Regions from separate parts of the Erwinia sp. AnSW2-5 genome, predicted to be linked through region 1. Evidence: predicted binding sites of a transcription regulator. Region 1 holds the regulator's gene; each other region holds the start of a gene.
What was found. The regulator Fur, encoded in region 1, represses iron uptake genes when iron is present. The targets are predictions, from matches to a motif close to ATAATAATGAGAACNACTATCAA.
Positions count from the first base shown of each region.

Region 2: a site for Fur is predicted at 1,978-2,000, ahead of fes (enterochelin esterase). Genes of this name have one in related genera too.
Region 3: a site for Fur is predicted at 2,113-2,135, ahead of ACFL9S_RS11765 (TonB-dependent siderophore receptor). Genes of this name have one in related genera too.

Region 1 is NZ_JBJGXA010000002.1:65,758-68,906, forward strand. It holds gene ACFL9S_RS01865 (family 20 glycosylhydrolase) at 1-1,486, shown strand, start outside; gene fur (ferric iron uptake transcriptional regulator) at 1,544-1,987, opposite strand; gene fldA (flavodoxin FldA) at 2,384-2,914, opposite strand; gene ybfE (LexA regulated protein) at 3,056-3,149, opposite strand, start outside.
Region 2 is NZ_JBJGXA010000012.1:129,362-132,510, forward strand. It holds gene ACFL9S_RS11745 (amino acid adenylation domain-containing protein) at 1-158, opposite strand, end outside; gene ACFL9S_RS11750 (MbtH family protein) at 334-546, opposite strand; gene fes (enterochelin esterase) at 549-1,904, opposite strand; gene ACFL9S_RS11760 (TonB-dependent siderophore receptor) at 2,206-3,149, shown strand, end outside.
Region 3 is NZ_JBJGXA010000012.1:132,966-136,114, reverse strand. It holds gene ACFL9S_RS11765 (TonB-dependent siderophore receptor) at 1-1,899, opposite strand, end outside; gene ACFL9S_RS11760 (TonB-dependent siderophore receptor) at 2,359-3,149, opposite strand, start outside.

The sequences.
Region 1 (3,149 bases):
CGTGGGAAGCCAACGTTGCCACGATCTGAAAGAACAACGTTGTCTGTTACCGCAGCTTGGGTCTGGACCGTTCAATGATAATAACGGGAGCGGCTACTTCAGTCGTCAGGACTATATCGACATCGTGAAATATGCGGAAGCACGCGGTATTCAGGTTCTGCCAGAAGTGGACATGCCTGCTCATGCTCGCGCGGCAGTGGTTGCTATGGAGGCTCGCTACCAGCGTCTGATGAAAGCAGGACGAGCAAAAGAAGCCTCAGAATATCGGCTGGTCGATCCGGGGGATAACTCGAATACCACCTCAGTACAACTTTACGACCGGACGAGTTATTTGAACCCGTGTCTGGATTCATCACTGCGCTTTGCGAATAAGATTATCAGCGAAGTCAGATTGATGCACCGTGATGCCGGGCAGCCGCTGCGCAGCTGGCACTTCGGTGGAGACGAGGCTAAAAATATTCGTCTTGGCGCAGGCTATACCGATATTAAACATCCTGAAACGGGTAAGGGTCAGCTCGATCTTAGTCGTGAGGATCGGCCATGGGCGAAATCCCATGCTTGTCAGGCGATGATCGCATCAGGGAAGGTGAGCGATCTGGAGCATCTTCCAAGCTATTTTGCTTTGAAGGTCAGCAAATTAGTCAAAGATCAGGGTATTGACCGCATGCAGGCCTGGCAGGATGGTTTAAAAAATGCCCAGGATGCCCGTGCCTTTGCCACACCTGAAGTTGCAGTCAATTTCTGGGATACGCTGTACTGGGGCGGTTTTGACACGGTGAATGACTGGGCAAACAAAGGCTATCAGGTGATTGTTTCCAATCCCGATTATGCCTATTTGGATTTTCCCTACGAGGTGAACCCCCTCGAGCGAGGGTATTACTGGGGAACACGTTTTAGCGATGAGCGTAAAATGTTCAGCTTTGCGCCGGATAATTTGCCGCAAAATGCAGAAACGTCGGTGGATCGCGACGGCCAATTCTTCAACGCGAAATCCGATAAACCCTGGCCTGGGGCCGCAGGCATGTCTGCTCAGTTGTGGAGTGAGACAGTACGAACCGATGACAATATGGAATATATGATCTATCCACGGATGTTCTCTGCAGCGGAACGCGCCTGGCACCGTGCATCCTGGGAGCAGGATTATCAGGCAGGTAAGGAGTACCGTGGTGGTGAAACGCAGTTCGTTGACCAGAAGGCGTTGCGCCAGGACTGGCAGCGATTCGCGAATATTCTCGGTCAGCGAGAGTTGGAAAAATTGGATAAACACGGGGTTCACTACCGTTTGCCGGTTCCCGGCGCTCGTATCGTGGGCGATAAACTTGAAGCGAATACGGCCTTCCCTGGTGTAGCGATGCAGTTCAGTACGGATGGTGGAAAGCGTTGGCAGCATTACGACAGCCAGAATCCACCCATCATAGAAGGTGATGTGCAGGTCCGTGCGGTCAGTGCGGATGGGCAGCGTTTTAGCCGGGAGGCGTCGCTATAACGCAGGCATAAAAAAACCGGTGGCCAAGCCACCGGTTTTTACACTGAACAGTGCAGATTACTTGTCGTGCAGAGTCTCGTCTTCACGACAGTCACCCAGAGCACAATGGCCATAAAGATACAGGCTATGGTTGCTCAGTTTGATACCGTGACGCGTGGCGATTTCACGCTGACGTTCCTCAATGTATTCGTCTCTAAACTCAATAACTTTACCGCAGTCCAGGCAGATCAGGTGATCGTGATGGTGCTGCTGGGTCAGTTCGAAAACGGATTTACCGCCTTCAAAGTTATGGCGGGTAACGATCCCCGCATCATCAAATTGATTCAGCACACGGTACACCGTGGCCAGACCAATTTCTTCGCCCATGTCAATCAGGCGTTTGTACAAGTCTTCCGCACTGACATGATGGCCCTCTGGTTCCTGAAGCACTTCCAGAATTTTCAGTCGGGGAAGCGTGACTTTCAGGCCGGCCTTCTTTAATGCGGTGTTATTGTCAGTCATGCGGATATTGTCCTGTTACTTTGCTAGTCACTTAGTGGCTGAAAAGCCCTGAACATCGGTCGACGCTAAAAGATGAATGCGTCTCAGTATAGAACTGATACTCCGAAATGGAAACCATAAGGGGTGCCTGAAACCGCGAGGAATGTAAGGATAAGTGTCGTTACATCCAGGGAAGCGCGCGCCCGAATTAGGTTGGGTTAACATTTCAATCTGCATCATCTTACCCTTCTTTGGGCGACTCACGTCCTCAAAGAATGGGGCAGGTGTTGAGTAAGCGGGTAACCGATGGGGTTATTGTACAGTTTTGTAGATGAAAGTTACAAACATGTATCTATTACTTCTATAGGAAAAACCACTTGCTTGATGTGAGATAGCTCCCACATCAAGCGGTAATGGTTATGCTTCGATGATATCTTTCAGCTGAAGTTCATCAGAAATTTGTTTTACCCACTTTTCAACGCGCTCGTTGGTGAGTTCTGGCTGGCGATCTTCATCAATGGCCAGGCCAAGGAAGTGGTTATCATCTGCCATGCCTTTTGAGGCTTCGAAATTGTAACCTTCACTAGGCCAGTGGCCTACAAGCACTGCGCCATTCGGCTCAATGATGTCGCGGATGGTGCCCATTGCATCGCAGAAATACTCGGAATAATCTTCCTGATCGCCACAACCAAACAGCGCAACCAGCTTACCGTTGAAGTCGATTTCTTCCAGCGTCGGGAAGAAATCATCCCAGTCACACTGGGCTTCACCGTAGTACCAGGTTGGGATGCCAAGCAGCAGAATATCAAAGGCTTCAAGGTCTTCTTTGCTGCTTTTAGCAATATCACGAACTTCTGCAACATCTTTCCCCAGTTGCTTCTGGATCATTTTTGCAATGTTTTCGGTATTGCCTGTATCGCTACCAAAGAAAATGCCGACGAGTGCCATGAGTTTAATAACCTCTTGAATCTTAATGATATGGTGACTGCTGATTTTTTCGCAGATATCGCTAATGATAACAGACCGTCGTGAGCGGATAAATGAGTAATGCTGCCGGTTTTGTCGCTGAGTGCTAAGGTCCTGAAACCATCAGGACGGATGACGTTGCAACTGCTCCAGCAGCATTTCTTCGATCAGTTCGCTGCGGCTTATATTGCGCTCGAAAGCCAACTGATTCAGGACA
Region 2 (3,149 bases), on a different contig from region 1:
CGATCAATATCGCCATGCAGTTCACTGTAGTGGGCAACGGCGAAGGTGTTTCCTGCGCTGGCGATCTGATCGGCGATCCAGATCCCCGGCTGCGCAGCAACCAGCGGATATTCGGTAAATTCGGCCTGTATTCCAGGCGTGATCTGAGCTTCTGACACGGTGGCAATTCCTGTCGGTAAGAGGTAAATACAGCACGCAGGGTCAACCCGCCTGGCAATTTTCTTGTAGGGGTCGACCCTCTGTTCCGGTCGACCCGGGCTGACCGGAAGGGATGGTCAGCCCCTACGCGATGACATAGCACCTGGGGCGGTGGTATGGGCAAATGCCGCGTGGCTAACCCGCCGTTTTCAACGCGGCGGGGCGCATGTCGTGCCAGTTTTCTTCGATGTAACGGATGCATTCAGCGCGGGTGTTCGGGCCGCTCACGGTCTGCCAGCCAGCAGGGACGTCGGAAAAAGCGGGCCACAGGCTGTATTGCTGGCGTGCATTGAGCAGCACCAGGAAGTCGAGGCTTTCATCGTCGAAGGGGTTTTGTTGTTCGGTCATTGTCATTTCCTGTTCTTGCCAGAATATGGAGGAGTCATAAAATCGGCCAGCAGCCAGCGTAAGCCGTCCAGCAGCCCGCCGCGCCAGCACAGGGCATCATGCCCGCCGGAGAAAATACGAAAATTGATGTCATGCCCGCCAGGGATCAGCGCCTGACGGATCTGCTGATTGACCCAGGCCATATCGCCTTCGCGATCACCTGCTTCGAGGAAGATCGTTAAGCGGCAGGCAGGCAGCTCCCCGTTGATCACCTGTCCGGTCAGCCAGCCCATCTCCTGATCTCCGGCTTCGGAAAAGTGGGTGACCAGGCGGAAGTTCGGCCACCAGAAGGAGCCGGACTGGCTGAGGATGCGACCAAAGCGCTCAGGCCAGTGCAGCCCGGCATACATCGCCGCCAGGCCACCGTAGCTCTGCCCGGCGACCACGGTGCGGTCGGCCTCTTCACTGAATTCAACGCGACTGCGCGCCAGCGGCAGCAATTCCTGCTGCACCGCCTGCCAGAATTCGGCATGACAGGGCAGCTCTTTTTCACGCCAGTCGCCGTTAATCACATCAATCAACAGCCAGCAGGCGGCGGGCAGATGACCGCTGTCGGTTTCGGCATGCAGCGCGGAGTAGATCGGCTGCCCACCAGCCCAGTTTTGCCCGTCCAGTAAAATGACCAGCGGTCGCTGCTGCGGGGTCGGCGTGCTGCCGGTGGTATAAAGCCAGATGCGGCGCTGGTTCCCCAGCAGGGCGCTGTCCCAGGTGAACGGTTGCAGCTGATGGCTGGTGGGCTGAATCGGGCGCCCGCTGTCCAGTGCGTGCCAGGCCGACTGGTCCGGGGCGGCGGGCATATGCGCGGCCGACAGCGCGTGTCCACGGCTGTTGAGGTGCGCACAGCTGCGATTTAACGGGTCGGCAATCGCCAGCGGAAACAGGGAGATCCACCATTCACGCTGCTGCTTGCGGCGAGTGTCGTCATCGGTGCTGAAAGTAGGCGGGAGCTGGTCCGCGTTCACCGGGATCAGGCTGTAACTGCCGCGCCAGTGTTCATCAATCTCCGTTGACCAGTGCCAGACATCAGTACCCGGCAGTCGTTGCAGGCTTTGAGGCTGAGGACTGTGGTGGTCAGTCACACAGTTAATGTCCACATAAACCTGATGAATCGCTGAGCGGGTTTCATCCCCCGCCGGGTCACGCCAGAAATAGTTCATCCTGACTGTCCCTTTCGCCACCTCTTCCACCAGTGGGGTGCCGTTCTGCGCAATCTGCTGCCACCAGTCCTCTTTACCCACGTTATCGGCGGCCAGCAGCTGCGCTGCACGACCCGCAGGCTGACGAAGCGGCCATAATCTTTGCCGTGTTGTCACGATAATTTTCCTTGATTTACATTTAATTACTCAAGTGGAGGAACTTTAGACTCCCTTACAGTAAAATACGCTAATACAAATACTATTGAGAATAGTTTGCATTTGCAATAAGATGCGTCGCAACTTTCTTAAGAGCCTGTAAGTTATGCGTAAATAAGGGTTTTCTTAATAAGGTCAGAAGAATCGACGAAAGTAGTGGCAAACGTGATTCTTAAACTTCACCGCGGCCAATCAGTTCTCCTTAACCATTGGCGGGTTTTAACGGGTTTTTTTTATCAGCAAATCTGTTCAGAGGGGATACCAGCACATGTTTAACAAGATTAAAAAACAGGCAATACCAGGTATTGCAGTACGTTCTGACCAACACACGATGCGTTTAATACTGGCTTCAGCACTGCTAATAGCACCCGCTGCCCAGGCGGCCACCGCAGCAGAAAATACGCTGACGGTCACCGCAGAGACCCAGGAAAGCGTCACGGCGCCAACCAAAGGGATCGTCGCGAAAGAGAGCGCGTCCGGGACCAAGACCGCCACACCGCTGCGTAAAACCCCGCAATCAATTTCCGTGGTGACGCGCGAGCAGATGGACGATCAGGACGCGCGTTCAGTGGCAGATGCGCTGAGCTATTCCAGCGGCGTGGTGGCAACCTACCGCGGTAACTCTAACCGTAATGATGAAGTGATTAGCCGTGGCTTCCGTTACGCACCAAAACTGCTGGATGGATTGCATTTCGGTCTCTCTTCTGAGAATGGCGGGGCGGGGCAGCTCGATCCCTGGCTGTTAGAACGAGTGGAAATTGTACATGGCCCGGCATCGGTACTTTACGGCCAGGTCAGCCCTGGTGGGCTGGTTCTGATGACGAGCAAGCGCCCGACAGCAGAAAGTCTTCATGAAGTACAACTCAGCACCGGTAATCGTCACTATGGTGAAGCTGCCGTAGACTTCGGCGGCAAGCTGAATGATGACAACACCCTGTTCTACCGCCTGAACGGCATTGCCAGCACCCAGAACGAGTTTGTGAAAGACAGCAAACAACAGCGTATGGCGATTGCGCCAGCCATCACCTGGCTGCCCAATGAAGACACCAGCTTCACCCTGTTAACCAGCTACCAGAATGACCCAAAAGCGGGTTCGCGTAACTTCTTGCCACGCGCAGGCACGCTCTATCCTACCGCCGCGGGCTATGTTCCTTATGATCTGAACGTCAGCGACTCTGACTTTACTAAGTCGAAGCGTGAACAGACCTCCAT
Region 3 (3,149 bases), on a different contig from region 1:
ACCGTTCAGGAAGCTGTAGCTGCCCCAGGCCGATGCCGCATGACGCGGAATGCTGGCAGGCGTCCGTCCCAGTTGGGTGGCCGTGTAAGTCTCTTTGGTGACCGCATCGGTATAGGTATAAGCCGCCATCAGCTTGATTTCCGGCAACGGCTGGGCATGTATTTCCATTTCCACGCCGTTAGAGTCAACCTTACCGACCTGCTCGTTGTATCCGGTCACCGGGTTGTTCGAGGTGATATTTTTCTGCGTAATATCAAACACCGACACGGTCATCACGGTGTTGGAACCCGGCTGCTGGTATTTCACCCCCACTTCGCTCTGCTCTCCGGTCGTTGGCTTAAACGGATCGGTTCCCGGTGCGCCATTGCTCAGGTTCGGTTCAAACGAGGTGCTGTAACTGATGTAGGGGGACAGACCATTATCAAAGGCATACAACAGCCCGGCACGACCGGTAAAGGCGCTGTCATTGTTTTTCACATCCGTACCGTTCAGGCGGTCAATGGTACGGATTTGCGACCAGTCGTTACGGCCGGACAGCACCAGGTTCCAGTTGTTCCACTCCATCTGATCCTGCAGGTATACCCCAACCTGATGCAGCTGCTTCACGGTGTTAATGCTGGTGCTAAAATCGTCCTCATTCACATCAACACGGACAGGATCCGCCCAGTCAAGGCGATACTGGGTAGAGGTGTGGCGCGACAGGGTACTGGCAACGCGGCTCCAGCGGTAATCCAGCCCACCGAGCACGGTATGCCCGACATCACCGGTATCAAACAGCCCTTTCAGGTGGTTATCGACACCGACTTCATTGGTCATCGCCGTTTCATGTTGCGGGCGACGTTCAATGGTGTGGTCGTTGAAGGTTGGGCTGGTGGTATAGACCATATATTTATAGTCTTCATCGCGATGGGTATAACGCAGGTTCTGAGTGAACGACAGCGCTTCATTGAAACTGTGGTCAAATTCGTAGCCGATCGAGACCTGTTCCCGCTTATTACCATAGTAGTTAGGGTCGTTGATATTGAAGTCATACGGGATATACCCGGTGCTGGCTTCTTGCAACGTCCCCGCCATCGGCAGGAAGTTACGCGATCCGGCTTTCGGGTCGTTCTGGTAGCTGGTTAACAGGGTAAAGCTGGTGTCGGCATTCGGCAGCCAGGTGATGGCGGGCGCTATCGCCACGCGTTCCTGTTTGTTGTTTTTCACATTTTCATGTTTGGTGCTGGCGACACCGTTCAGACGATAAAACAGCGTGTTGTCATCATTCAGCTTGCCGCCAAAATCAAAGGCCGCTTCGCCCAGGTGATGATTGCCGGTGCTGAGCTGCACTTCGCGGAGGGTTTCGGCCGTCGGGCGCTTGCTGGTCATCACCACCAGGCCACCAGGGCTGACCTGGCCGTATAACACACCCGCCGGTCCGTGGACCATTTCCACACGCTCCAGCAACCAGGGATCAACCTGCCCCGCTCCGCCGCTGGAGCTGGAAAGACCGAAGTGCAGACCATCCAGCAGTTTTGGCGCGTAGCGGAAGCCACGGCTGATAATTTCGTCGTTACGGTTGGAGTTGCCGCGATAGTTGGTGACCACACCGCTGGTGTAGCTCAGCGCATCGGACACCGACGCCGCCGCCTGGTCATCCATCTGCTCACGCGTCACGACTGAAATCGATTGTGGGGTTTTGCGCAACGGGGTTGAGGTTTTGGTGCCTGCCGCGCTCTCTTTCGCCACAATGCCGCTATTGCGCCCCGTGACGCTCTCCTGGGACTCGGCCGTCACCGTCAGCGTATTATCGCTGGCGGACTGTGCCAGCGGGGCCGCCAGCAGTGAAGACGCCAGCAGCAGGCGCAGGGTGTTCTTCCCAGAGTGTATTGCCACACCAGGGCGCGCCTGGGTTTTCATCTTCTTCAACATAATGTGTTATCTCGTCTGAAACAGCCTTGTCTACGAAAAAAACCGTTAAGCCCGCCAATCCATTAGCTTTACTGATTGGCCGCAGCTGACTTCAGGAATGGCACGGATCATCAACGCCCGAACTCACCCTCTACTGGAGAAGAAAAAACCTTACTAAATGTATAGTTACGACTTATCCCAGTGAAGTCCCGACGCATACTAATGCAAATGTGAATCACTCTCAATAACATTTGGATTAACATTTCTTACCACACAAATAAATGGTACGAACACCGAAAAGTAACAACATGTAAAATAAAGAAAAAAAATGGTGTGGTTTATGACAGTTTGGCTAAACAGACTGGCGTCAGAAAAAGGGGGGAAGTGGAATGGCGGGAGCAATAAGACAAAAAAATAGCCACCCCGTCTGGGATGGCTAAAGGATGATAATGGCCGTGCTAAAACGGATTACCAGCGATAATTAACCGAAGCAACCAAGGTCCGGCCTGCGCCGTAGAAACAGGCCCACTGACCCGCACAAGACGACACATAGTGCTTATCCGTCAGGTTCTGCGCGTTTAACTGTACGGTAGTCCCTTTCAACGCAGGAACAGCCTGCCCCAGTTCATATTTCACCATCGCGTCGTACAGGGTGTAATGCGGCACATAGTATTGGCCGATATCATCACCCGGTGCTTTGCCCACATAACGGACGCCAGTCCCCACCGTCAGGCCATTCAGCACACCATCGAGGAAGCTGTAACTCCCCCAGGCTGAAGCAGCATTACGCGGGATAGCATTTGGGCTGTGGCCAACTTTATCGGCATCTGTCGAGCTCTTGGTCACCACATCGGTGTAGGTATAAGCGGTGGTCAGCTTAATTTCCGGCGTTGGCTGCACATGAAGCTCTGTCTCAATACCCTGAGAATTAACCTTACCAATCTGCTCGTACGCACTGGTCAGACGGTTATACGTGCTCACGTTCTTCTGGTTAATGTCAAACCAGGAGACCGTCAACATCGCATTAACGCCAACCGGCTGGAATTTCACCCCGACTTCAGTCTGCTCACCTGTCGTTGGTTTCAGCGGATCGGCACCCGCCGCCGCCTGCTCCAGCACCGGTTCAAACGAGGTGCTATAGCTCACATACGGTGAAATACCGTTATCGAATGCATACAACAGCCCGGCACGCCCGGTGAACGCACTGTCATTATAAGTGATGTTTTCCCCCCCGGTGGTGAGGTCCTTGTTACTCACCT